3 regions of the Bacillus sp. LQ16 genome follow, and region 1 is predicted to be linked to each of the others. Evidence: predicted binding sites of a transcription regulator. Region 1 holds the regulator's gene; each other region holds the start of a gene.
The links. Region 1 encodes Rex, which represses fermentation and respiration genes when NADH is low (regulators of the CRP and FNR family bind a similar motif). Its sites were predicted from a motif close to TTGTGAAATATTTCACAA; they were not measured.

Region 2: the regulator Rex is predicted to act here: its motif matches at 2,244-2,261, upstream of adhE (bifunctional acetaldehyde-CoA/alcohol dehydrogenase).
Region 3: the regulator Rex is predicted to act here: its motif matches at 6,018-6,035, upstream of arcA (arginine deiminase).

The regions. Positions count from the first base shown of each region.
Region 1 covers NZ_CM173491.1:248,449-256,865, reverse strand. The annotation lists gene groL (chaperonin GroEL) at 1-32, opposite strand, end outside; gene groES (co-chaperone GroES) at 71-355, opposite strand; gene AC3EMB_RS01500 (CPBP family intramembrane glutamic endopeptidase) at 747-1,496, shown strand; gene AC3EMB_RS01495 (YdiK family protein) at 1,493-1,684, shown strand; gene AC3EMB_RS01490 (redox-sensing transcriptional repressor Rex) at 1,714-2,343, opposite strand; gene AC3EMB_RS01485 (ABC-F family ATP-binding cassette domain-containing protein) at 2,530-4,464, shown strand; gene tsaD (tRNA (adenosine(37)-N6)-threonylcarbamoyltransferase complex transferase subunit TsaD) at 4,949-5,965, opposite strand; gene rimI (ribosomal protein S18-alanine N-acetyltransferase) at 5,965-6,408, opposite strand; gene tsaB (tRNA (adenosine(37)-N6)-threonylcarbamoyltransferase complex dimerization subunit type 1 TsaB) at 6,423-7,115, opposite strand; gene tsaE (tRNA (adenosine(37)-N6)-threonylcarbamoyltransferase complex ATPase subunit type 1 TsaE) at 7,096-7,569, opposite strand; tRNA gene AC3EMB_RS01460 (tRNA-Asp) at 7,744-7,819, opposite strand; tRNA gene AC3EMB_RS01455 (tRNA-Met) at 7,823-7,899, opposite strand; rRNA gene rrf (5S ribosomal RNA) at 7,912-8,027, opposite strand; rRNA gene AC3EMB_RS01445 (23S ribosomal RNA) at 8,078-8,417, opposite strand, start outside.
Region 2 covers NZ_CM173491.1:4,246,046-4,254,462, reverse strand. The annotation lists gene mtnN (5'-methylthioadenosine/S-adenosylhomocysteine nucleosidase) at 1-52, shown strand, start outside; gene AC3EMB_RS21455 (O-acetylserine dependent cystathionine beta-synthase) at 135-1,058, shown strand; gene AC3EMB_RS21450 (bifunctional cystathionine gamma-lyase/homocysteine desulfhydrase) at 1,062-2,195, shown strand; gene adhE (bifunctional acetaldehyde-CoA/alcohol dehydrogenase) at 2,457-5,060, shown strand; gene AC3EMB_RS21440 (YrhC family protein) at 5,187-5,414, shown strand; gene AC3EMB_RS21435 (ABC transporter substrate-binding protein) at 5,572-6,519, shown strand; gene AC3EMB_RS21430 (FecCD family ABC transporter permease) at 6,525-7,553, shown strand; gene AC3EMB_RS21425 (ABC transporter ATP-binding protein) at 7,540-8,358, shown strand; gene AC3EMB_RS21420 (ankyrin repeat domain-containing protein) at 8,325-8,417, shown strand, end outside.
Region 3 covers NZ_CM173491.1:418,185-426,601, forward strand. The annotation lists gene desB (Delta(10) desaturase DesB) at 179-1,264, shown strand; gene AC3EMB_RS02150 (amino acid ABC transporter permease) at 1,318-2,073, opposite strand; gene AC3EMB_RS02155 (ABC transporter substrate-binding protein) at 2,121-2,915, opposite strand; gene AC3EMB_RS02160 (amino acid ABC transporter ATP-binding protein) at 3,038-3,760, opposite strand; partial or broken gene AC3EMB_RS02165 (HAMP domain-containing protein) at 4,136-4,321, shown strand; partial or broken gene AC3EMB_RS02170 (methyl-accepting chemotaxis protein) at 4,691-5,263, shown strand; gene argR (arginine repressor) at 5,410-5,859, shown strand; gene arcA (arginine deiminase) at 6,128-7,360, shown strand; gene argF (ornithine carbamoyltransferase) at 7,391-8,389, shown strand.

The DNA of each region.
Region 1 (8,417 bases):
GCTTCTTCACTAAATTTAATATCTTTTGCCATAATAATTGACCCCCTTGGATTTTTTAAGATTTATATAATTAACCGATAACTGCTAAAATGTCACTTTCACGTAAAATCAAGTAGTCTGTACCTTCGTATTTCACTTCAGTACCTGCATATTTTGAGAAGATGATAAGATCACCTGCTGCTACCTCTAAAGCAACACGCTCACCATTTTCAAGCACTCGACCAGTACCTACTGCAACAACTTTACCCTCTTGTGGTTTTTCTTTTGCAGTATCTGGTAATACAATACCACTTGCTGTTTTTTCTTCTGCTTGAACAAGCTCAATTACAACGCGATCACCTAATGGCTTTAGCATGAACAATAACCTCCTCATTTTGTTATGTAAATTTTATTTATTAGCACTCAAGTCACCCGAGTGCTAACACACTTATAATAATAAATAATCTCAATTTCTTTTGCAAGTAAAAAAATCATAATTTTTTCGCAAATTACTATATAAACTTTCTATATAGAATACTGCCTTTACTATATGAATCGTTGTTTCCCCTACTCGTATGTTACAATATGAAAGACACCCTAAGTTGTTTTCGCTAAACGTACAACTTTTTCCTGTCTCCTACTTTAATTTCAAATACGGATTTACAAAAAAATCATAATTCGAATGAAAGTTTATATCGTAGATAACATATTTACATGTTATCCTACCTCATCTCATACACTAGAGTTAGAAAGGATGGTTAAACTATTTGAAGAAACAATACTGGTGGATTATCGTTACATACATTTTAATGCAGTTATCTGGAATTGTTGGATTACCACTTCTCCTAAAAACAGGACTCTATGATAATAGAGGATTTACCATGGAGGAAAAAGGACAAATCATAACGGGACACTGGGCGATTATTAGCTTCTTTGTTGCATTATGTATCGTTCTTTGGTTACTTAGAACAGACATTCGTGACAGGCATTTAGATGCAATGCGCTCTTCTGTTCCAGCTACTATTGGATGGATTTTCATCGGCTTCTTCTTGGCTTTCTTTTCACAAATAGTTGCCGGTATGATCGAGATGCAGCTGCTAGGAATTAAACAAGGTTCAGAAAATACAATGAAACTGATGGAAATTGCAAGAACGACACCTTGGTTCCTTATTGTCGTATCTATAATCGGACCTATCTTGGAAGAAATCGTATTTAGAAAAATTTTATTTGGTACACTTTATAAGAAGTTTAACTTCTTTATTGCAGCTATCATTAGTTCGCTTGTATTTGCAGCAATCCATTTTGATTTTACTCACTTATTGGTATACACTGCTATGGGGCTCGTATTCGCCTTCTTATATGTGAAGACGAAGCGTATTATCGTTCCGATTGCAGCTCATGTTGCGATGAATACATTAGTCGCTATTGGGCAAATTTTTATGAGCAATGAGCAAATTCAAGAAATGATTAAAGAAGCTGAAAAAATGCAAGGCTTTATCGGAGGATTTTTTGTATGAGAAACTCACCATTGTTCATGGCTGCACTATACTTCCTTCTTGGATGTATCTTTACACGCTTCGCCATTACGAACGTGACAGATACAATCTGGAATGTGTGGACAATACTATTTGCAGTTATGGCAACAATTGATTTTAATTTGGCGCTTCGCCTTATATTAGTTAAATTCACAAAGAAGAAACAATAATAAAACGCAGAGGTCGCTTCCTCTGCGTTTTATTGTGGATAGTTTTTCAAAAAGTAAACTAATGTTTGTAACTCTACAGCTAAATCAATATGATGAATTCTAATATTCTCTGATACGTTTAATCGTGCTGGTGTGAAATTCAAAATACCATGCACGCTCGTTTCAGCTAATCTATCTGCTACAGCTTGTGCTACTGTAGCCGGTACTGTTAATATTGCCACTTGTATATCATTTGATAATCTCTCTTCTAATTCATCTAAATGGTATACAGGAATGCCCCCGATTTCTGTTCCAACTTTCTCTTCACTAACATCAAATGCCATTTCAATTTTTGTATTATTGTTTTTCGTGAAATTATAATGTAAGAAAGCGGTCCCTAAATTACCTACTCCAATAAGTGCTACACGCGTTATATCATCTTGATCAAGTGTTTCGCGGAAAAATGATAATAAATAATTTACGTTATATCCGTATCCCTTTTTCCCTAACGCTCCAAAATACGAAAAATCTCTTCGTATTGTTGCGGAATCTACTTTTACCGCTTCACTCAATTCGGCCGATGAAACACGCTGCTTACCAGAAAGAGATAAGTTTTGGATAAATCGATAGTATAGAGGCAATCTTTTAGCAGTGGCTTGTGGAATCTTTTGCTGATCCATATGACCTCTCCTCTCTTCCTATCTTTATTCATATACTTTAATCAAATACAGAAGTTTAGCACTCATTAAATTCCTTGTATAATAAAGAGAAGAAGTATTCTCTCTTATTTTAAACTATACACTATTTTTAGTATGATTGAGAAATATAAACATGGCAAAGTTAAGAAATTATTTGAGGTGAAAACATTGATTTTATTACAAGTAAATGGACTTTCGAAATTATACGGTGCAGAAACAATTCTTGCAAACATAAAATTGGAAGTACAAACAAAAGATCGTATCGCATTAGTTGGAAGGAATGGAGCTGGAAAATCTACATTATTAAAAATTATCGCTGGTGAATTATCACATGATGGTGGCGAAATTATAAAACCGAAAGATGTCTCAATCGGGTATTTAGCTCAAAATACCGGCTTAGAAACGTCTTTAACAATTTGGGATGAAATGCTAACCGTCTTTACCCACTTACAGCAAATGGAGACAAAACTTCGAAGGCTTGAGCAAGAAATGGGAAAAGAAGAAAACTTTTCAAACGAAGCTATATATGAAAGATTGTTAGCTGATTATGACCAATTGCAACTCAATTATAAAGATCAAGGTGGATATCAATATGAAGCGGACATTCGCTCCATTTTAAGCGGCCTTGGCTTCCCAGTTGAAACGCACCAGACGACGATTTCTACTTTAAGCGGTGGGCAAAAAACAAGATTAGCTCTTGGGAAATTATTATTAACAAAACCAGACTTACTTATTTTGGACGAGCCTACAAACCATTTAGACATCGAAACATTAACATGGCTTGAGCAATATTTACAAGGTTATCCTGGCGCAATATTAATCGTTTCACATGACCGTTATTTCTTAGACAAACTCGTTACACAAGTATATGAAATTTCGAATAAAGAAAGCAGACGATTTGTTGGTAACTACAGTAAATATTTAGACTTAAAATCAGCATTATATGAGCAAGAAATGAAACGTTACGAAAAACAACAAGATGAAATCGCAAAACTTGAGGACTTCGTTCAAAAGAATATAGCTCGCGCCTCTACAACGAAACGTGCTCAAAGTCGCCGTAAACAACTAGACAGAATGGAATTATTAACGAGACCATTAGGTGATTCTAAGTCAGCATCATTCCACTTCGATATTGAAAAGCAAAGTGGAAATGATGTTTTACAAGTAAAGGATGCAACCATTGGCTATGATGAGGACCCTATAATTGAAAACGTAACTATGCGCTTAACTCGCGGAGATAGTGTTGCTTTAGTTGGTCCAAACGGAATTGGGAAATCCACATTATTAAAATCTATTGTGAATAAGTTACCACTATTAAATGGCGATGTTTCTTTCGGATCAAATGTATCTGTTGGTTATTATGATCAAGAACAAGCAAACTTAACATCTTCTAAACGGGTTTTAAATGAACTATGGGATGAATATCCACTGCAACCTGAAAAAGAAATCCGTACTATACTCGGGAACTTTTTATTTACAGGAGATGATGTACTGAAACCAGTATCTTCCCTTAGTGGTGGACAAAAAGCTCGATTAGCTCTTGCGAAACTTATGATGCAAAAGTCAAATTTATTAATTCTGGATGAGCCTACGAACCACCTTGATTTAAATAGTAAAGAGATTTTAGAGAATGCTTTAATTGATTATCCAGGGACTCTTCTATTTGTCTCACATGACCGCTACTTTATTAACCGTGTAACAACGACTGTGGTTGAGTTATCAACAGAAGGTGCACAGGAATATTTAGGGGATTACGATTACTATGTGGAGAAGAAAAATGAAATGATTGAACGCGCAGCATTTGAACAACAAGAACAGCAAGAAAATCAGGCACCTGTTCAAAAAACTGTAGCTCAAGAAAAATTAAATTATCTCGAAGAAAAAGAGCGTAAACAATTAGAACGTCAACGCACTCGAAAAATTGAAGAACTAGAACAAAACATCGTAAACTTAGAAGAAGAAATTGCTACGTTAGAAGATCAACTTTGCTTACCAGAAATATATGCAGATTATGAAAAAGCGAGTGAAATTACAACTAAAAAACAAACGCTACAAGAACAACTTGAAACGTGTATGGCAGAGTGGGAAGAGCTACATGTATAAGAGTATTTAAATAAGGAAGATGTCTCATCAGTCATGATTTTTGACTATGTGACATCTTTTTTCTTTAAGTACATAAATAATTTTTTGAATATATCAATGGTAACTCGGAATATATCAACCATTTTTCAAATACATCTATCGTAACCCTATATATATAAACGATTCGACACGAAATATCGATTTACCGACAAGGATTGACAACATCAGCACCCTCTATAATAGAAGGATATTTCAAAATGTTTTTCAGAGATATCTTCTTACTTTTTATTTCCCAAAAAACAATATATTCAAAGGTCAGACTTCATCTAGTTTATCCACAAACTTATACACATATCCACCTTTATAAAATAGCTATCAAAACAACTTTTCCACATTACCCACAACTAACAAAAAAGATATCAACACTTTATATACACAACAAAACCCACATTATCAACAGATAATATGGGTTTTATCCACAAGCTGTGGTTAATTATGTGCATAACTATGCTTCAATATCTAATCCTGGATTCGCATTTAAGGCTAATGTTGCACGCTTGCCTTGTTCATACGCAATTGTCCCTGCCGCTGCAATCATTGCTGCATTATCTGTGCATAAAGATAGCGGTGGAATAATTAGTTCAATGTTTTCTTTTTGTGCAAATTCTTCTTCTAATCGCGCACGAAGTCCTTTATTAGCAGCTACTCCACCAGCAAGAAGTAATTGCTTTACATTATAAGCCTCTGCTGCACGAGCTGCTTTCGTTACAAGTACATCTATTACACTTTCTTGGAAACTTGCCGCTAAATCTTCTGGTTTAATTTCTATCCCACGTTGTTTCGCGTTATGCACAGTGTTGATAACTGCTGATTTCAATCCACTAAAGCTAAAATCATATGAATTCGGTTCTAGCCATGCACGAGGCAAATCAATTGTTGGTTCTCCTTCATGTGCAAGACGATCAATATGAGGACCACCTGGATATGGCATAGATAACGTACGAGCTACTTTATCATATGCTTCTCCAGCTGCATCATCTCGCGTTTCACCAATTACTTCAAATGAACCATGTTCTTTCATATAAACAAGTTCTGTATGCCCACCAGATACAACAAGTGATAATAGCGGGAATTGAACTTCTTTTACTAAACGGTTCGCATAAATATGACCAGCAATATGATGAACACCGACTAGCGGAATATCATGTGCAAAAGCTACTGCCTTCGCTGCATTTACCCCAATTAGAAGTGCTCCTACTAAACCAGGCCCTTCTGTTACAGCAATTGCATCAATATCATCAAATGTGATGTTTGCTTCTTTTAAAGCTTCTTCTAACACAACTGTAATTTCTTCTACATGATGACGGGATGCAATCTCTGGTACAACCCCGCCAAAACGTTTATGACTTTCGATTTGTGATGCAACGACATTCGCAATAATTTCCGTTCCATTTTTAACAACCGCTACCGCTGTTTCATCACAGCTTGTTTCAATCCCAAGTATAATCGTATTTTTTTCCATTATATATTCACCCACATTACAAGACCATCTTCCTGATTGTCTGCATAGTATCGTTTACGAATTCCACCATTTTGAAATCCATATTTTTTGTACAACTGCTTTGCTACTTCATTTGATACACGTACTTCAAGCGTCATTGTTTTTACCCCTAGTTCTTTCGCTTCTGAAATAACTGCTTTCAATAAGGCATCTCCTAATTTTTGACCTCGGTATTCTGGCAAAATAGCTATATTTGTTATATGTGATTCATCAATAATTATCCACAATCCACAATATCCGATTACACGACCATCTTTTTCTAACACAATATAATGTGCATGTTCATTCATCGTTAATTCACGGTGAAAGGCATCTGCAGTCCAAGGAGTTGAAAAAGACACTTCTTCAATAGCTACAATTTGAGCAATATCATCAAGTTCCATCTTTCTAAATATCATATCCATCTTCTGCAAGGCCCCTACTTGTTTTGACTTTCTAACCACTTTGTTTCAGCTTCAGCTAAACGAAGATAGCTCGGAACAAACGTATGCACATCTTGTTCTTCTTTTTGTAACCCTAAGAATGCTAGCTCACTTGGTCTTGGATTATTTTTAGTAAAAGGAGCGAATACAGCTTGATCACCTAAATGTTCTATAATTATTTCTTTATGCAATTTAACATCATTACCGATAAATAAAACAGGCTGTCCTTTATCTTTTAACATTTGCAACCAGTCCACAATAAGAATAATTCGGTCTTCTTCTATTGAAGTTAACTGCTCTCCTTCATATGTATATAATCCAGTATAGATTTGCCCACGTCTTCCATCAAATAAAGGACAAATTAATCCATTAAAGTTAGCACCGTTTGCAGCTACTACCTCTAAACTTGATACACCTACAATTGGTATTTGAAGTGACCAAGCTAATGTTTTTGCCGCTGTCACGCCTATGCGAACACCTGTATATGATCCAGGTCCAGCAGCTACTACGATTTTAGTTAATTCCTTCGGTTTTACACCACATTCTTTTAACAGTTGCTCTACAGCTGGCATAAGACGTACAGAATGGTTTTTCGTCAAATTTGTAATAATTTCCCCAATCACGTTTCCTTCCTCAATAAGGGATACACCCATTACGTAATTTGAAGTATCAATTGCTAGTACTTTCATCTTGTAATAGCTCCTCACATAATCTAATATAGCGATCTCCAATTGGCTCGAGTATAATTTTTCTTGTGTCATCTCCCGCATGGAATAAACTAATTTGTAACTTTTCATTCGGTAAATATGCTTCTATTAAATGAGCCCATTCCACTACCGTAATTCCTTCACCGTAGAAATACTCATCAAAGCCTAAGTCCTCTTCGCTTTCTGCTAAGCGATACACGTCCATATGATATAGCGGTAATCTTCCTTTATATTCTTTAATAATATTAAAGGTAGGACTATTTACAACTCTTTTCACTCCAAGACCTTTTGCTAGTCCCTTTGTAAAAGTCGTCTTACCAGCTCCAAGATCTCCTTCTAAAATAATTACATCTTGTGCTTCTACGAGTTCACCTAGTTTTTCTGATAATCTTTGTGTTTCCTCAGAAGATTTTGTTGTTACTTCATATTTTCTCACAGACTTCACCTACTTTACTCACAATGTTCTCTGCTCTTTATTATACAGGTTTTGAATATATAAAAAAGTCCTTAGGATTTGTCCTAAGGATAGTTTGACTGTCTTTATTAGTTTTTTGTTAAAACAAATAAAAAAATACGAAACAACTTGTTTCGTTCTTTTCTTTATATAAAATGGCGGTCCCGACCGGGGTCGAACCGGCGATCTCCTGCGTGACAGGCAGGCATGTTAACCACTACACCACGGGACCATTTGGTTGCGGGGACAGGATTTGAACCTGCGACCTTCGGGTTATGAGCCCGACGAGCTACCGTACTGCTCCACCCCGCGATGATATAAATAGCTTGGCGACGTCCTACTCTCACAGGGACAAGGTCCCAACTACCATCGGCGCTAGAGAGCTTAACTTCCGTGTTCGGTATGGGAACGGGTGTGACCTCTCTGCCATCATCACCAAACTATTGAAGGTATATTCCTTCAAAACTAGATAACATTTGCTACATATTATATGGTTAAGTCCTCGATCTATTAGTATTCGTCAGCTCCACATGTCACCATGCTTCCACCTCGAACCTATCAACCTGATCATCTTTCAGGGATCTTACTAGCTTACGCTATGGGAAATCTCATCTTGAGGGGGGCTTCATGCTTAGATGCTTTCAGCACTTATCCCTTCCGCACATAGCTACCCAGCTATGCCCTTGGCAGAACAACTGGTACACCAGCGGTGCGTCCATCCCGGTCCTCTCGTACTAAGGACAGCTCCTCTCAAATTTCCTACGCCCACGACGGATAGGGACCGAACTGTCTCACGACGTTCTGAACCCAGCTCGCGTACCGCTTTAATG
Region 2 (8,417 bases), 1.4 Mb from region 1:
AGCTCTTCATTCTACAAACTTTATCGTAAAAGTGTTAGAAGAGTTAAAGTAATGTAACAAAAAGGCAACTGTCTCATATAAAGAAAATACATACAGTTGCCTTTTCTTTATTGGCAAACAAGGGGGAGAACACGATGAATGTATATCGTGGAGTTCATGAGTTAATTGGTCATACACCAATTGTAGAAATTACTCGTTTTTCACTTCCGAAAGGGGTCCGCTTATTTGCAAAGCTTGAATTTTATAACCCAGGCGGAAGCGTTAAGGATCGTTTAGGAAGAGAATTAATCGAAGATGCGCTAGAAAAAGGGCTTGTTATCCAAGGTGGAACAATTATTGAACCGACTGCTGGGAATACTGGTATTGGACTGGCACTTGCAGCATTAGAACATGATTTACGTGTTATCGTTTGTGTACCAGAGAAATTTAGTATTGAAAAACAAGAATTAATGAAAGCACTAGGTGCAACGGTCGTGCATACACCGACTGAGCAAGGAATGACCGGTGCAATTGCAAAAGCAAAAGAATTAGTAAATGAAATACCGAATTCATACTCTCCAAGTCAGTTTGCGAATGAAGCAAACCCGCGTGCTTATTTCAAAACACTAGGTCCTGAACTTTGGGATGCACTGAATGGAGAGATTAACATATTTGTTGCTGGAGCAGGAACTGGCGGTACGTTTATGGGGACTGCATCTTATTTGAAAGAAAAAAATATAGATATTAAAACAGTTATCGTAGAGCCAGAAGGATCTATTTTAAATGGTGGTAAGGCTGGTTCACATGAGACCGAAGGAATTGGACTGGAATTTATCCCGCCATTTTTGAAGACATCTTATTTTGATGAAATTCATACGATTTCTGATCGGAATGCATTTTTACGAGTGAAAGAATTAGCGCAAAAAGAAGGACTTCTCGTTGGGAGCTCTTCAGGAGCAGCATTTCATGCGAGCTTACTTGAGGCAGAGAAGGCAGCACCAGGTACAAATATTGTAACCATTTTTCCTGATAGCAGTGAGCGCTATTTAAGTAAAGACATATACAAAGGATGGGAATAAAAAATGAGAGCAAAGACAAAGTTAATTCATGGTATTCGCATAGGAGAACCTTCAACTGGATCTGTAAACGTACCGATCTATCAAACAAGTACGTACAAACAAGAAGCGGTTGGTAAGCATCAAGGATATGAATATTCACGTACAGGCAACCCAACACGTGCAGCTTTAGAAGAAATGATTGCCGTATTAGAAAATGGTCATGCTGGATTTGCATTCGGTTCTGGAATGGCTGCTATTACAGCGACAATTATGTTGTTCTCAAAAGGTGACCACGTTATTTTAACAGATGATGTTTATGGTGGAACGTATCGTGTTATTACGAAAGTATTAAACCGCTTCGGTATTGAACATACATTTGTAGACACAACAAACTTAGAGGAAGTTGTAGAAGCAATTCGTCCAAATACGAAAGCGATCTATGTGGAAACACCAACGAACCCATTACTAAAAATTACTGATATTAAGAAAATATCTACTCTTGCTAAAGAGAAAGATTTATTAACAATTATTGATAATACATTCATGACGCCATATTGGCAGTCGCCGATTTCTTTAGGAGCAGACATTGTACTTCATAGTGCAACGAAATATTTAGGAGGTCATAGTGACGTAGTTGCAGGTCTAGTAGTGGTAAATAGCCCACAACTAGCAGAAGACCTTCACTTTGTACAAAACTCAACAGGAGGTATTCTTGGACCACAAGATAGCTTCTTACTACTTCGCGGTTTAAAAACATTAGGAATTCGTATGGAAGAACATGAAACGAATTCACGCGCTATTGCTGAATTCTTAAATAATCATCCAAAAGTAAATAAAGTATATTACCCAGGTCTTGAATCACATCAAAACCACGAATTAGCAACAGAACAAGCAAATGGATTTGGTGCTATTATTTCGTTTGATGTAGATAGTGAGGAAACATTAAATAAAGTACTTGAGAAACTGCAATACTTTACACTTGCTGAAAGCTTAGGAGCAGTAGAAAGTTTAATTTCTATCCCATCTCAAATGACACATGCATCAATCCCAGCAGATCGCCGTAAAGAATTAGGAATTACAGATACATTAATTCGTATTTCTGTCGGTATTGAAGATGGTGAAGATTTAATTGAAGATTTAGCACAAGCGCTAGCGTAATAAAAAATGCACTGCTAATGTGGAGCAGTGCATTTTTATTATGTTAATTTGTGAAATGTTTCACAAATTAGACATACACAAATGAAATGATTTCATGTATATTGAATTCATGAAATGTTATTCACGAGTAAATTTGTGAAATGCTTCACAAACGATGGGATTCATGTAGGACGGTAACTCTATTTTTTTTCGCTAATCGGGACTTATTATGACCTATAGGGACTTATAAAGACCGTGATAACAGAATAGGAGGAAATTTACATGGTAGTCAAAGAGAAAGTTGTCAATGAAATGCAAGAGGTAAAAGAGATGATTGATACGTTAGTAAATAACGGTCAACAAGCTTTACAAGCATTAGAAAGTTTTACACAAGAGCAGATTGACAACATTGTTCATGAAATGGCATTAGCAGGTGTTGATCAACATATGCCACTTGCAAAATTGGCTGTTGAAGAAACAGGCCGTGGTGTCTATGAAGACAAATGCATTAAAAATATTTTTGCCACTGAATATATTTGGCATAGTATAAAGCAAGATAAAACGGTAGGAATTATTCACGAAGATCCTCATGAAGAAATAATAGAAATTGCAGAACCTGTCGGTGTAGTAGCTGGGGTAACACCAGTAACGAATCCAACGTCGACAACAATGTTTAAAGCTTTGATTGCGATAAAAACGAGAAATCCAATTATTTTCGCATTTCATCCTTCTGCACAAAATTGTTCGGTGGCAGCAGCGAAAACCGTATATGATGCAGCAATGAAAGCTGGTGCACCAAAACATTGTATTCAATGGATTGAAAGACCGTCTGTCGAAGCGACGAAACAATTAATGAACCATGAGGGTGTGGCACTCGTTCTAGCAACTGGAGGCGCTGGTATGGTGAAATCAGCTTACTCTACTGGAAAACCAGCGCTAGGTGTAGGTCCTGGTAATGTACCGTGTTATATAGAAAAATCAGCACATGTAAAACGAGCTGTTAATGATTTAATTTTATCGAAAACATTTGATAACGGTATGATTTGTGCATCGGAACAAGCAATCATTGTCGATAAAGAAATCTATGATGATGTTAAAACAGAAATGATCGAAAACAATTGTTACTTTGTAACAGAAGAAGAAAGAAAAAAATTAGAAAAGCTCGTTATAAATGAAAATACATGTGCAGTAAATAGTGATATTGTAGGAAAATCAGCACAGTATATTGCCGAATTAGTTGGGATTACTGTTCCTGAACATACAAAAATGCTTGTAGCTGAAATTCAAGGTATCGGAGCAGCATACCCGTTATCTCGTGAGAAACTGAGCCCAGTATTAGCCTGTGTGAAGGCGAATTCATTAGAAAAAGGATTTACATATTGCGAAGAAATGTTGAACCTCGGTGGTTTAGGACATTCAGCAGTTATTCATTCTACAAATAAAGAAGTGCAAAAGCAATTTGGATTACGTATGAAAGCTTGCCGTCTCATTGTAAATGCACCTTCATCACAAGGTGGAATAGGGGATATATATAACGGATTTATTCCATCACTTACACTTGGTTGTGGTTCTTACGGAAAAAATTCAGTTTCCCAAAATGTAACAGCGACTCATTTATTAAATATAAAAAGGCTGGCAAATAGAAAAAAGAATATGCAGTGGTTCAAATTGCCACCAAAAATTTATTTTGAAAAACATGCTACAGCGTATTTAGCAAATATGCCTAACATTTCACGTGCATTTATTGTAACGGATCCTGGAATGGTTGAACATGGCTATGTGGATACAGTCACGCACTATTTAAACAAGCATGCAAATGATGTGAAAATTGAAGTTTTCTTTGAGGTCGAACCAGATCCATCAGATGAAACTGTCTTTAAAGGTGCGGAAATGATGAGAAGCTTTAAGCCAGATGTAATTATCGCACTTGGTGGTGGTTCAGCTATGGATGCAGCAAAAGGAATGTGGTTATTCTATGAGCATCCAGAAACGACATTCTATGGCATTAAACAGAAGTTTTTAGATATAAGAAAACGTACATGTAAATATCCGGAATTAGGAAATAAGGCGCAGTTTGTTGCGATTCCAACAACATCAGGAACAGGATCAGAAGTGACACCATTTGCGGTTATTACAGATAAGAAAAATAATATAAAGTATCCGCTCGCAGATTATGAATTAACACCAGATGTAGCAATTGTTGATCCGCAATTTGTAATGACAGTACCACCACATGTAACAGCAGATACTGGTATGGATGTTTTAACACATGCAATTGAGGCGTATGTGTCTGTTATGGCAAATGACTATACAGATGGATTAGCATTAAAAGCTATTGATCTCGTATTCAAATATTTACCGAGAGCATATAAAGATGGAAATGATGAAGAAGCACGGGAAAAAATGCATAATGCTTCTGCAATTGCAGGGATGGCATTTGCAAATGCTTTTCTAGGTATTAATCACAGCTTAGCACATAAAATTGGTCCAGAATTCCATATTCCGCACGGACGTGCAAATGCAATTCTTATGCCGCATGTAGTCCGCTATAATGCTATTAAGCCAAGAAAACACGCATTGTTCCCAAAATATGAGCACTTTGTAGCAGATGAACGCTATGCACATATTGCGAGAATGCTCGGGCTTCCAGCAAGCTCAGTAGCAGAAGGTGTGGAATCACTCGTCAAAGCAATTATTGAGCTTGGAAAAAGCTTAAATATTAATATGAGTATTGCCGGACAAGGGGTAGATAAAGAGCAATTTGAAGAGGTTGTTGGAGTATTAGCAGAAAGAGCTTTTGAAGATCAATGTACAACTGCTAATCCAAAGTTACCGCTTATTTCAGAGCTGAAAGAAATTTATATGGAAGCATATAAAGGTGAATAATGATTAAAAAAGAGCCGCAGTAAAGCGGCTCTTTTTTTGTTGGAAAACATCTCCCAGAATGGCTGTATTTACTGGTCTTTCAGTTTCATAGAATATGATAAAGTGAAATGGAGGAGTGAGAATATAATGAAAGAATTACAAGGGAAAATAGAAGATTATACTAGGTTCGGACAAATTCTTCTCGCTGTAAGTACATTGTTAATGGTTGGCTTGTTGATTCCGGATGGAGCAAAAGAGACAATCCAATTTTTTGTTATGATGGGGAGCATCGTTATATTTTTAAGTTTATCGTTCTTTTTCTTTCAGCGTGTGAAAGTGATGCGTGACCAGTTAGAGGAAAATGAATGTGAATAATATTGTTAACTAGAGCGCGGCGAAAAGAAAGAATCTTTTTGTCGCGCTTTTTGTTTTTTGTAGAAAAATGTATGCGTTTCATGTTGACAATGATAATCCTTATCAATTAAAGTAGAGTAGTAGTTAATGATTATCATTATCAATTAGAGGTGAAGGAATGAAAAAATCTATTACGCTATTTACAGCGATTTTATCTATTTTTTTCTTGTTAATAGGTTGCAGTGCCAAAGGGGACGAAAAAGCGTCTGCAACCAAAATAGAAAAAGGAAAAGAAAAAATCGAAATTACCGACCTGTCAGGGAGAAAGGTAACATTCGATAAAGTACCAGAAAGTTTTGCAACATTAAGTATGGGAGACATGGATATTATTCATGCTTTAGGTGGAAAAGTAGTAGGTCGTCCGGATACGAAATTAACTCTTCCAGAGGAGTTAAAGAAAGCAAAAGTAATCGGGAATGCACATCAACCGAACTTTGAGCAAATTGCTAGTTTAAAGCCCGATGTACTTGTTGCTAACAATGGATTCCAAAAGAATGTGCCAACGGTTGAAGGACAGGGAACGAAAGTAATCATTTCTTCTGCGAATTCTGTACAAGATATTCAAAAGAATATTGAATTATATGGAACGGTAATGAAGAAAGAAGATAAAGCAAAAGAACTTAATCAAAAAATCAATGATCAAATGAAGAAATATGAGAAAAAGAGCGATGTGAAAGCATTGCTAGTGTATGGCGCACCAGGTACTTATTTAGCGGCATTACCAACATCTTTATCAGGTGATGTTTTAGAAAAAACAGGCGGGAAAAATATTGCTTCTGATTTTCCAGAAACGAAAGAATATCCGCAATATGCACAGCTAAGTGTAGAACGTATTATTGAGGCGAATCCAGATGTCATTTATTTAATTACACACGGAGATCCCAAAAGTGTGAAAAAAGCATTCGAAGGCGAAATGATGAAAAATGAAGCGTGGAAAAATTTAGATGCAGTAAAACAAAACCGCGTAGTTATTTTGCCACCTGATTTATTTGGATCTAATCCTGGGACAAAAGTTACAGAAGCAATGGACTTTATGTATAAAAGTATACAAGATGTAAGGAAATGATACGTATGGAAAGTAGTGAAGTAGTAAGAGAAAAGGAACATCCTTTTGCGAAAAAAAGATGGATAATAGCAGTTACTTTAGTTGTATTAACAATTCTAGGCCTCTTTTACGGACTTTTCGCAGGAAGTTTATCTTTTTCTGTACGAGACATTCTAACAGGTATACAAGATGAAGGTTCGACAGTTCATCGAATTGTATGGGATCTTCGCATACCGAGAGTTCTCGTTGGGTTTATAGTAGGAACATGTTTAGCTGCATCTGGTACACTGCTGCAAGGGGTTATGAGAAACCCTCTTGCAGATCCTGGTATTATCGGGGTTTCATCTGGAGCAGGCCTTGTAGCAATTGTCATCATGATTTTATTCCCACAGCATCTAGCTTTTTTACCACTAGGGGCGTTTTTAGGAGCTTTCATAACAGCGATGGTTATTTATGCTTTATCATGGCAAAAAGGGGCACCACCTTCAAGAATCGTCTTAGTAGGAGTGTCAATCAATGCATTAATTGGTGCAGCAACGTCAGCTTTAATGTTATTACATAGTGACAAAGTACAATCCGTGTTACCGTGGCTAGCGGGCGGCATTGGTGGTGTAAGTTGGGCACATTTAAACATGATTATTTATTATGCAATATTCGCCATTATATTAGCTTTCTTTGGTATTAAGCATATTCGAGTGTTAATGCTTGGAGATGAAATGGCAAAACTATTAGGACATAATGTGGAAAAAAGTCGGTTTTATTTAATCGTAGTAAGTACATTATTAGCTGGAATTGCGGTAAGTGTGTCTGGTCTTATTGGATTTGTCGGTCTTGTCGTACCACATATGCTACGTTTATTAGTTGGAAATGATTATAGATATTTGCTACCTTTATCATGCCTTGGCGGCGGGGTATTACTTGTTTTTGCAGATGCAATAGCTCGAAGTTGGTTTGACCCAATCGAATTGCCTGTTGGTATTTTACTGTCCTTCTTAGGTGGTCCTTTCTTCTTATATTTAATTCATAGAGGAGGAAAACAACGTGATTTCCGTTAACAAAGTGTTTTATGCACACTCTGAAAGATTTCAAATGCAAAATATGAATGTACATATTAAGGCTGGAGAAATCGTTAGTTTAATTGGTCCGAATGGATCGGGAAAATCTACTTTGCTTCGTTTAATAGCAAGGCTACTGAAACAAAGCGAAGGGGACATCATTTTAGATGGGAAAAATATTCATATGATGAAGAGTGCTGATGTAGCGAAGCAATTAGCGATGTTACCACAAATGCATGATCATCAATTAGATTTGACAGTGAAAGAACTAATTGAGTTCGGAAGAGGTCCACATAAATCATGGAGTAGCCGCTTAAATAAAGAAGATGAAGAAATTGTTGATTGGGCATTGTCTGTTACAAATCTTGAAGGGTATGAATATCGTCTTTTACATTCTTTATCAGGAGGGGAACGGCAACGTGCTTGGATTGCGATGACGCTAGCGCAACGTACAAATGTCTTATTATTGGATGAACCAACAACCTTTTTAGATATCGTTCACCAGTTGGAAGTAATGGAACTTGTGAAACGATTAAATGAGGAGTTTGGAATGACAATTATAATGGTTTTACATGACATTAACCAAGCTGCTCAATATAGCGATCGTTTACTCGTATTAAAGCGAGGAAAGATTCAGTATGATGGTATACCAGAAGAAGTACTATGCCATGAAATGTTTCAACATGTATTTGGCATAGATGTAGATATTTTTCAAGGAAATGACAAACCGTTTTTTACACCGAAACGAATTTCTAGAAGGGGAGAAGAGCGATGCAAACAGAAGAGCGTATTACCACTGAATTAGTAAGAGAATTTGTTATGGCAGCTCACGGGAATTTAGAGAAAGTACAAGAGCTATTAGCT
Region 3 (8,417 bases), 170 kb from region 1:
TAGAGGGTAAAAAGAGAAATGTTTTTCATTGATAATAAAAGCGAAAAATAAGTGACGATAGAGTGAGTATATTTTCCTTATAATAGATGCTTTTTGGATCATCTAGTAAAATCAATCTGGAAGCAAGAATTGATATATGTAAGTTGCGCAAGGCGCGGCATAAGAAAGGGGCAAAAGGATGAAGGAGCTTCATACGTTTGGGTGGTATGCAGCACGTGTATCACCACATTTGCCGAAAAAAGCATTTAAACCAGTGCCTACTCGTTTATTTGGTGGACTGGCTTATTTGCTTGTGGCATTGGCGGGATTAATATCGATTGGTGTATTTGAATTGAATGTGTGGGCGAATCTAGGAATTGCGATTGTTCTTGGATTATGTTTTGCTTCACTAGGATTTTTAGGGCATGAAATTTTACATGGAACTGTTGTAAGAAAGGCATGGCTTCGTGACTTCTTAGGCGCGATTGCATTTATGCCATTATCAACAGGGCCAAAGCTTTGGAGAAAGTGGCATAATGCAACGCATCATGTTCATACACAGCATGAAGAGAATGATCCGGATGCATGGCCGACACTTGAGAAACTTAAGAAGAGTAAGTTTTTGAGTTGGGTATATCGTATGCCTCTACATGTACGTTCATTCTTTAGTTTTCTGTCACTAACAATTCAATTTACATTGCATTCGACTCGAATGTTCTTTCATTTTATAAAAGAGTTCAAGTCATCCAATCAAAAATCTGTATGGCTTCAACTTCTTTTGCCTTGGACAGTTTGGATTAGTTTATTGTTTATTATGGGACCTGGAAAATGGTTATTTGCATATGTCATTCCGTTGTTAATTGCTAACTTTATTGTAATGGCATATATCGCAACAAATCACCGCTTAAATCCAATTGTTCCAGTAAATGATCCGTTAGCAAACTGTTTATCAGTAACAGTGCCGCGCTGGGTAGACGTTTTACATTTCAATTTCTCATATCATACAGAACATCATCTGTTCCCGGCTATGAGTTCAAAATACTATCCGTTAGTAAAAGAGAAGATTAAAGAAATGTGGCCGGAACGTTATCACGAAATGCCGATGACAAAAGCATTAGCAGCCCTATGGAATACACCACGTGTGTATTATCACGGAAGTGAATTAGTGGATCCGCATAGAGAGCATTTCTATGGTTCTTTAGGAAATGGACTAGATCCTCATAATATTTCATATCGTGAGGAACATATAGAGGAAGACGAGAGTATTAAAAAAGTAAATCAGTAAAAATTAATATATTTTTGCAGTGAAAAAGCAAGCCATCTCAGGCTTGCTTTTTCTTATAAAGAAACTTCCTTTTTGTTCTTTTTATGGAATTGGACGGAGTTAGTTTCTTTTCGTTGTAATCGTTTTTCTAAAAGATTAACGAAATAAGTAAATAGAAGAACAATTACGAGGTAGTATACACCAACAATCATGTAAGTATCTAATTGTTGGAAGTTACCTGCTGCAATTGATAAACCTGATCCCCATAATTCGGACAGTCCTACGTAAGCAACAAGTGAAGAGTCTTTTAATCCGATAATAAATTGGTTTCCTAGAGGAGGAAGAGACAGACGAAATGCTTGTGGTAATATAATCCGGCGCATAGCTAAAGGGTAAGGCATACCTAAGGAGCGAGCGGCTTCCAATTGTCCACGGTCGACGGATTGAATGGATCCTCGGAAAATTTCCGTAACATATGCACCGTTATGAATTGCTAAAGCGATTGCTCCTGCCCAAAAAGGGGAGAAAACAATGACAGATGTAATGCCAAAATAGAGAATTGCGATTTGAACGATTAAAGGTGTACCACGAATAATAGCAATATAGATATGAGCGATACTATTTAAAACTTTATTGTTAGAGATTCGAAAGAAAGCGAATAATAATCCAATTAATGAACCGAGTACTAGGGAAGTTAATGTTAATTGTAATGTGACAATAGTAGCTTTTAAGAGTGTGGGATAGGTAGAGATAAAAATTTCAAACATGCGTTTCACCTCATATTGTATAGATTTTAGTAGAGAATGAAATGCCCCACATAAAATGAACACTTAATCAGTGGGGCACTGTTTATGAATCTTTTGAATGGCTAACTTACTTACTTCGTTTTTTCCTCTTCACCAAGAATATTACGCCCGAACCATTTTTTACTGATTTTTTCATACGTACCATCTTTAATGATTTCATCTAACGCTTTATTTACTTTCTCAACCATTTCTTTATCATCTTTGCGAATAGCAATTCCCATTTCATCAAGATTTAATGGTTTTCCGGCTTCTTTTATATTTGATTTTCCTTCTTTTATCATACGTAGACCAACCATTTGATCCGTAATTACTGCGTCGACACGCCCAGGCTCTAAGTCCATAAGAGCAGTAATATCGCTGTCATATTCTGTGATTTGATCTGTATATTTTGCAACAAGATTTTTAAAGGTACTAGCTTTTACAACACCAATTTTCTTACCTTTTAAATCTTCTGGAGAAGAGATAGCGGTATTCTTTTTAGCTACAAAAATTTGGGCGCCAGAGCGATAGTACGGATTTGAGAAACTAACAGCTTTTAAGCGCTCCTCTGTAATTGCCATACTACCCAGTATTACATCATATTTCTTCGCTTGAAGACCTTGAATCAGCGTTTCCCATGGGTTTGTAACGGGCGTAGCCTTCATGTTCATCTTTTTAGCAAGAGCTTCACCGATTTCTACATCAAAGCCGACAAGTTTGCCGTCATTTTCTTTATAGTTAAAAGGTTTGTATAATCCACTCATCGCATAGCGAAATTCTTTTTCACCATTTGATGAAGTAGTAGAGCTTTCTTTGCTACAAGCTCCTAGTATGAAGGATGTACATAGTGTAATGCTCGCAACAATGGTTAATAGTTTTCTTTTCATAAAACCCCTCCTATATATTGATCATACGGATGGTTTTTTAGTATGTTATTGAAATATTTTATTTGGATGATTAGTTGTGCACCGTATGAATGTATTCCTTTTCGTTTGAAACAGAAGTTACATTATAAAACGTTGCGTAAAAATTGTTTTGCTCGTTCATGTGATGGAGCTGAAAAGAATTGTGCTGGCGTAGCATCTTCTACAATCTTTCCATCATCCATAAAGATGACGCGATCAGCTACGTCTCTTGCGAAATTCATTTCATGAGTAACAATAACCATTGTCATCCCTTCTTCAGCAAGTTCTTTCATAACTTGCAATACTTCTCCAACAAGTTCAGGGTCTAAAGCTGAGGTAGGTTCATCAAATAGCATAATCTTAGGGCTCATTGCAAGAGCTCGTGCAATGGCAATGCGCTGTTTTTGACCACCTGAAAGAAGATGAGGAGTTACATCCGCTTTATCTTGAAGGCCGACTTTTTGGAGAAGTTGATTTCCAATATCCTTTGCATTTGCTTTCTCTAATTTTTTTACGTGAATAGGTGCTTCTATGATGTTTTCTAGTGAGGTCATATGAGGAAAGAGGTTAAAGTGCTGAAAAACCATACCGACATTTTCACGGACTTTATTTAAATTTGAATGCTTTGGATCAATTCGCTCACCTTGTAAGTGAATTTCGCCTTCATCGTACATTTCTAAAAAGTTAAGACAGCGAAGTAATGTACTTTTACCAGAACCACTGGCACCAATTAAAACAACAACTTCTTTTTCTTTTACTTCTAAATCAATTCCTTTTAACACATCAAGTGAACCGAATGATTTTACTAGATTTCGAACTTGAATCATACAAAACCCCCAGTTAAAAATATATTTTACAAATGTTGCCCCTTATTTCTGTTATTAGTCACAAATTGTCAGAATCCTTTATTTTTTTCGTGCAATTTGATATTCAAAGAAATAATAATTTTTAAAATCCCTATATCCTTCTATAATGAAAATATGGATAATAATATATAGGTAGTATTTATATTGCTTATAAAAAGGGGGAAAGAGAAGATGGAAAAAGAAAGGAAAACATTTTCTTTTGGATTACGTACACAACTTATGCTATTCACTACAGTTTTAGCTCTCATTACATATTCAACAAGTATATTTTTTATTTACGTGATATACGATTATTTTCAAAGTTATGTAAGTCAAACAGTATATAATATTATCGTTATGTTATTAGGGGTAGTATGGTCTGGAATTTTAGCATATGGAGCAGCCGTATTTTTAATTAAACCGCTTCGCAAGTTAGAGGAAGCGGCAAGAAAAGCAGCTGAGGGTGATATTCGTGAAGATGTTCCATTACCGAAGACAGATGATGAAATTAAATCTTTAAGTGTTGCATTTAATATGATGTTAGGAAACTTAAGGGGCATGGTAAAAAATATTGATACAACATTTTCTTATACAAACAATCAAGTACAGCAGATTAGAAAACAAACAGGCGAAGCAACGAGACAAGCGCAAGGTGTATCTGAGACTCTTGCAGAGATTTCTTCAGGCGCTGAGCAATCAGCAGCATCAATTCAAGCAATTGTTTCTGCTGTTGATACAACGACGTCTATTGCAAGTGAAGTAGAAGAAAAAGCGAAGCAGTCTGATACGTTGTCTTCAGAAATGGTTCAAGCTTTAGGGCATAGTACTCGTGTCTTTACGTCTTTAATTCAAGGTATTCAAACATTGGCAAAAGAAAATGAAGATTCCATGCAAAATGTACAGAAGTTAGAAGAACGAATGAAACAAGTAGAACATATTGTGTCTGTTGTGAGTGCGATTGCTAGCCAAACGAATTTATTAGCACTAAATGCTTCTATTGAGGCAGCTCGCGCAGGAGAGCATGGAAGAGGTTTTGCGGTTGTTGCGGAAGAAGTACGTAAACTTGCTGATGAAAGTGATCATTCTGCAAGAAACATATCTCAGTTATTACGGAATATGCAAGATGAAGTACAACAAGTTGCAATGAAAATGACAGAACAAGTGAAAATAGCTAAAGAAGAGGCGAAACGTGGGGAAGCTACGGAATTAATTTTAAAAGAAATGTCATCAAGTGTTATGGAAGTAGCCGATGCAACTCAGCAAATTAGTAGTTATATGAATGAACAAGTGAGCCACATTCATCAAACAGGAGCACAAACAAAAGCTGTAGCAGCAATTGCTGAAGAAACGTCAGCTGGTTCGCAAGAAGTGGCGCGTGTGACGCTACAACAGTCTAAAAATATGATAGTAATCGATCAATTATTAAAGGATTTAGAGAAGCAAGCAACTGATTTGAAACAAACAATTGAACGATTTTCAATGTAAAAGGAAGAACAGAATGCTGTTCTTCTCTTTTTTATTTAGTTTGATTTAATATTTACAGTTAAACTATGAACGTTTCCGCAACATTCTTTTCTCTCCCTTTCGGATGAAAATTATAGCGAGCTATAATATTAAAAGGGGTGTCTTTTATGAAAAAAGAAAAAAGACAACGGTTAATTAAACAATTTGTAAAGGAGTATGAAATAGATAAGCAAGAAAGATTAGTAGAATTGTTAGCAAAAAAAGATGTATTAGTAACACAAGCTACGGTTTCTCGCGATATTCGTGAGTTAAACTTAACGAAGGTACCTTCTCAAGAAGGATTAATGATATATAAAGTTTTCTCAGAAGAGCATTTACAAACTGATATAAAGTTAAAGAAAAAATTACGAGAAGTTGTTGTGAAAATTGATTGTGTAGATCAATTAATGGTTATTAAAACCTTACCTGGTAATGCACATGTTATTGGTGTTTTATTTGATGAGTTAGATTGGAAAGAAAAAATAGGATGTATATGTGGAAATGATACATGCCTTATAATTTCACAGTCGAAATCAGATAGGGAGATTATAGAAGAAAGATTAAATTTAATTATTTAGATGCAAAAATCCTGTTTTTAATAAAATTAAAAACAGGATTTTTGTTTAAATGCGGAAGTTAAATATTCAACATATATGCGTAATATATGTGTTTTTTATTGAAAAAGCGAGAGAGTTTGTTATAAAAATACAAATTCGTATGATTTTAAAAAAATAACTTGTTTAATATTTCACAATGATAATGTGGATGCTTTCACAAAGATAAAAGTGCAGAGCATTTATTATGTACTTGTAAGACATCAAACATATTTAAAAGGAGGTACAACAAATGAAACATCCGATACATGTTACTTCAGAAATTGGGGAATTACAAACGGTTTTATTAAAACGACCGGGTAAAGAAGTGGAAAACTTGACGCCAGATTATTTGCAGCAATTATTATTTGATGATATTCCATACTTACCAATTATTCAAAAAGAGCATGATTATTTTGCACAAACGTTACGCAATCGGGGTGTTGAAGTTCTTTATTTAGAAAAACTAGCCGCTGAGGCGTTAGTAGATAAAAAACTTCGAGAAGAATTTGTTGATCGTATTTTAAAAGAAGGACAGGCTGACGTAAATGTTGCACATCAAACTTTAAAAGAATATTTACTTTCCTTTTCAAATGAAGAATTAATTCAAAAAATTATGGGCGGTGTACGGAAAAACGAAATTGAAACAAGTAAGAAGACACATTTATATGAATTAATGGAAGATCATTATCCGTTTTACTTAGATCCAATGCCTAATTTATATTTTACTCGTGATCCAGCAGCTAGCGTGGGCGATGGCTTAACGATAAATAAGATGAGAGAACCAGCGCGTAGACGTGAATCATTATTCATGGAGTACATCATCAAATATCATCCAAGATTTGCAAAACATAATGTACCAATCTGGTTAGATCGTGATTATAAATTTCCAATTGAAGGTGGCGACGAGCTAATTTTAAATGAAGAAACAATTGCGATTGGAGTGTCTGCTCGTACTTCAGCTAAAGCAATTGAACGTTTAGCTAAAAATCTCTTTAGCCGACAAAATAAAATTAAGAAAGTGTTAGCGATAGAAATTCCAAAATGCCGAGCATTTATGCATTTAGATACAGTATTTACAATGGTTGATTATGACAAGTTTACAATTCATCCAGCCATTCAAGGGCCAAAAGGGAATATGAATATTTATATTTTAGAAAAAGGATCAGATGAGGAAACTCTTAAAATTACACATCGTACTTCTTTAATGGAAGCATTAAAAGAGGTATTAGGCTTAAGTGAATTAGTTCTTATTCCATGTGGAGGAGGAGATGTAATTGCTTCTGCTCGTGAACAATGGAATGATGGCTCGAACACATTAGCAATCGCACCAGGTGTAGTTGTTACATATGATCGCAACTATGTATCCAATACGTTATTACGGGAGCATGGTATAGAAGTAATTGAAGTGCTAAGTTCGGAATTATCTCGTGGTCGTGGGGGTCCACGTTGCATGAGTATGCCAATTGTTCGTAAAGATATTTAGTATAAATAACGGAGAAAGTAGGGATGAAGTATGTTAATGACTAGACCAAATTTAAAAGGAAGAAGCTTTCTAGCAGAAAAAGATTTTACACAAGAAGAATTGTTATATTTTCTAGATTTGGCAGCAGAATTAAAAGAGAAAAAGAAAAATGGTATCCCGCATCATTATTTAGAAGATAAGAATGTAGCGCTCTTATTTGAAAAAACCTCCACTCGTACGCGCTGTGCATTTACAGTAGCGTGTACAGATTTAGGGGCGAATCCTGAATATTTAGGGAAAGGTGATATTCAGCTTGGGAAAAAAGAATCCGTAGAGGATACAGCAAAAGTGTTAGGGCGTATGTTTGACGGAATTGAGTTTCGTGGATTTAATCATGAGACTGTAGAATCTTTAGCACAAAATTCTGGTGTGCCAGTTTGGAATGGATTAACAGACATGTGGCATCCAACACAAACACTAGCAGATTTATTAACAATTAGAGAACATGTAGGGAAGTTGAAAAATGTGAAGCTCGTTTACGTTGGAGATGGACGAAATAATGTTGCTAATAGCTTACTAGTTGGTGGAGCAATCGTTGGAATGGATGTACGTATTTGCACACCAGAATCTTTATGGCCTGCACAAGAAGTAATTGATTTAGCAAAAAAATATAATGAACAGGTAATGATAACAAGTAATGTGGAAGAAGCTGTTGCGAATGCAGATGTAATTTATACAGATGTATGGGTGTCTATGGGGGAAGAAGAAAAATTTGCTGAACGTGTCGAGTTATTGAGACCTTATCAAGTAAATATGAAAATGATTAAAGAAACAGGGAATGAAAACGTGATTTTCTTACATTGTTTACCTGCATTTCATGATGTTGAAACGATGTATGGCGAAGAAGTTTACGAGAAATATGGGTTGAAAGAAATGGAGGTAACTGACGAAGTATTCCGCAGTAAACATTCAAAAGTATTTGATCAAGCTGAAAATAGAATGCATACAATTAAAGCGGTTATGGCAGCTACTTTAGGAAACATGGAGTAAAGAAGAAAGGGAGTCTTCCTTTCTTCTT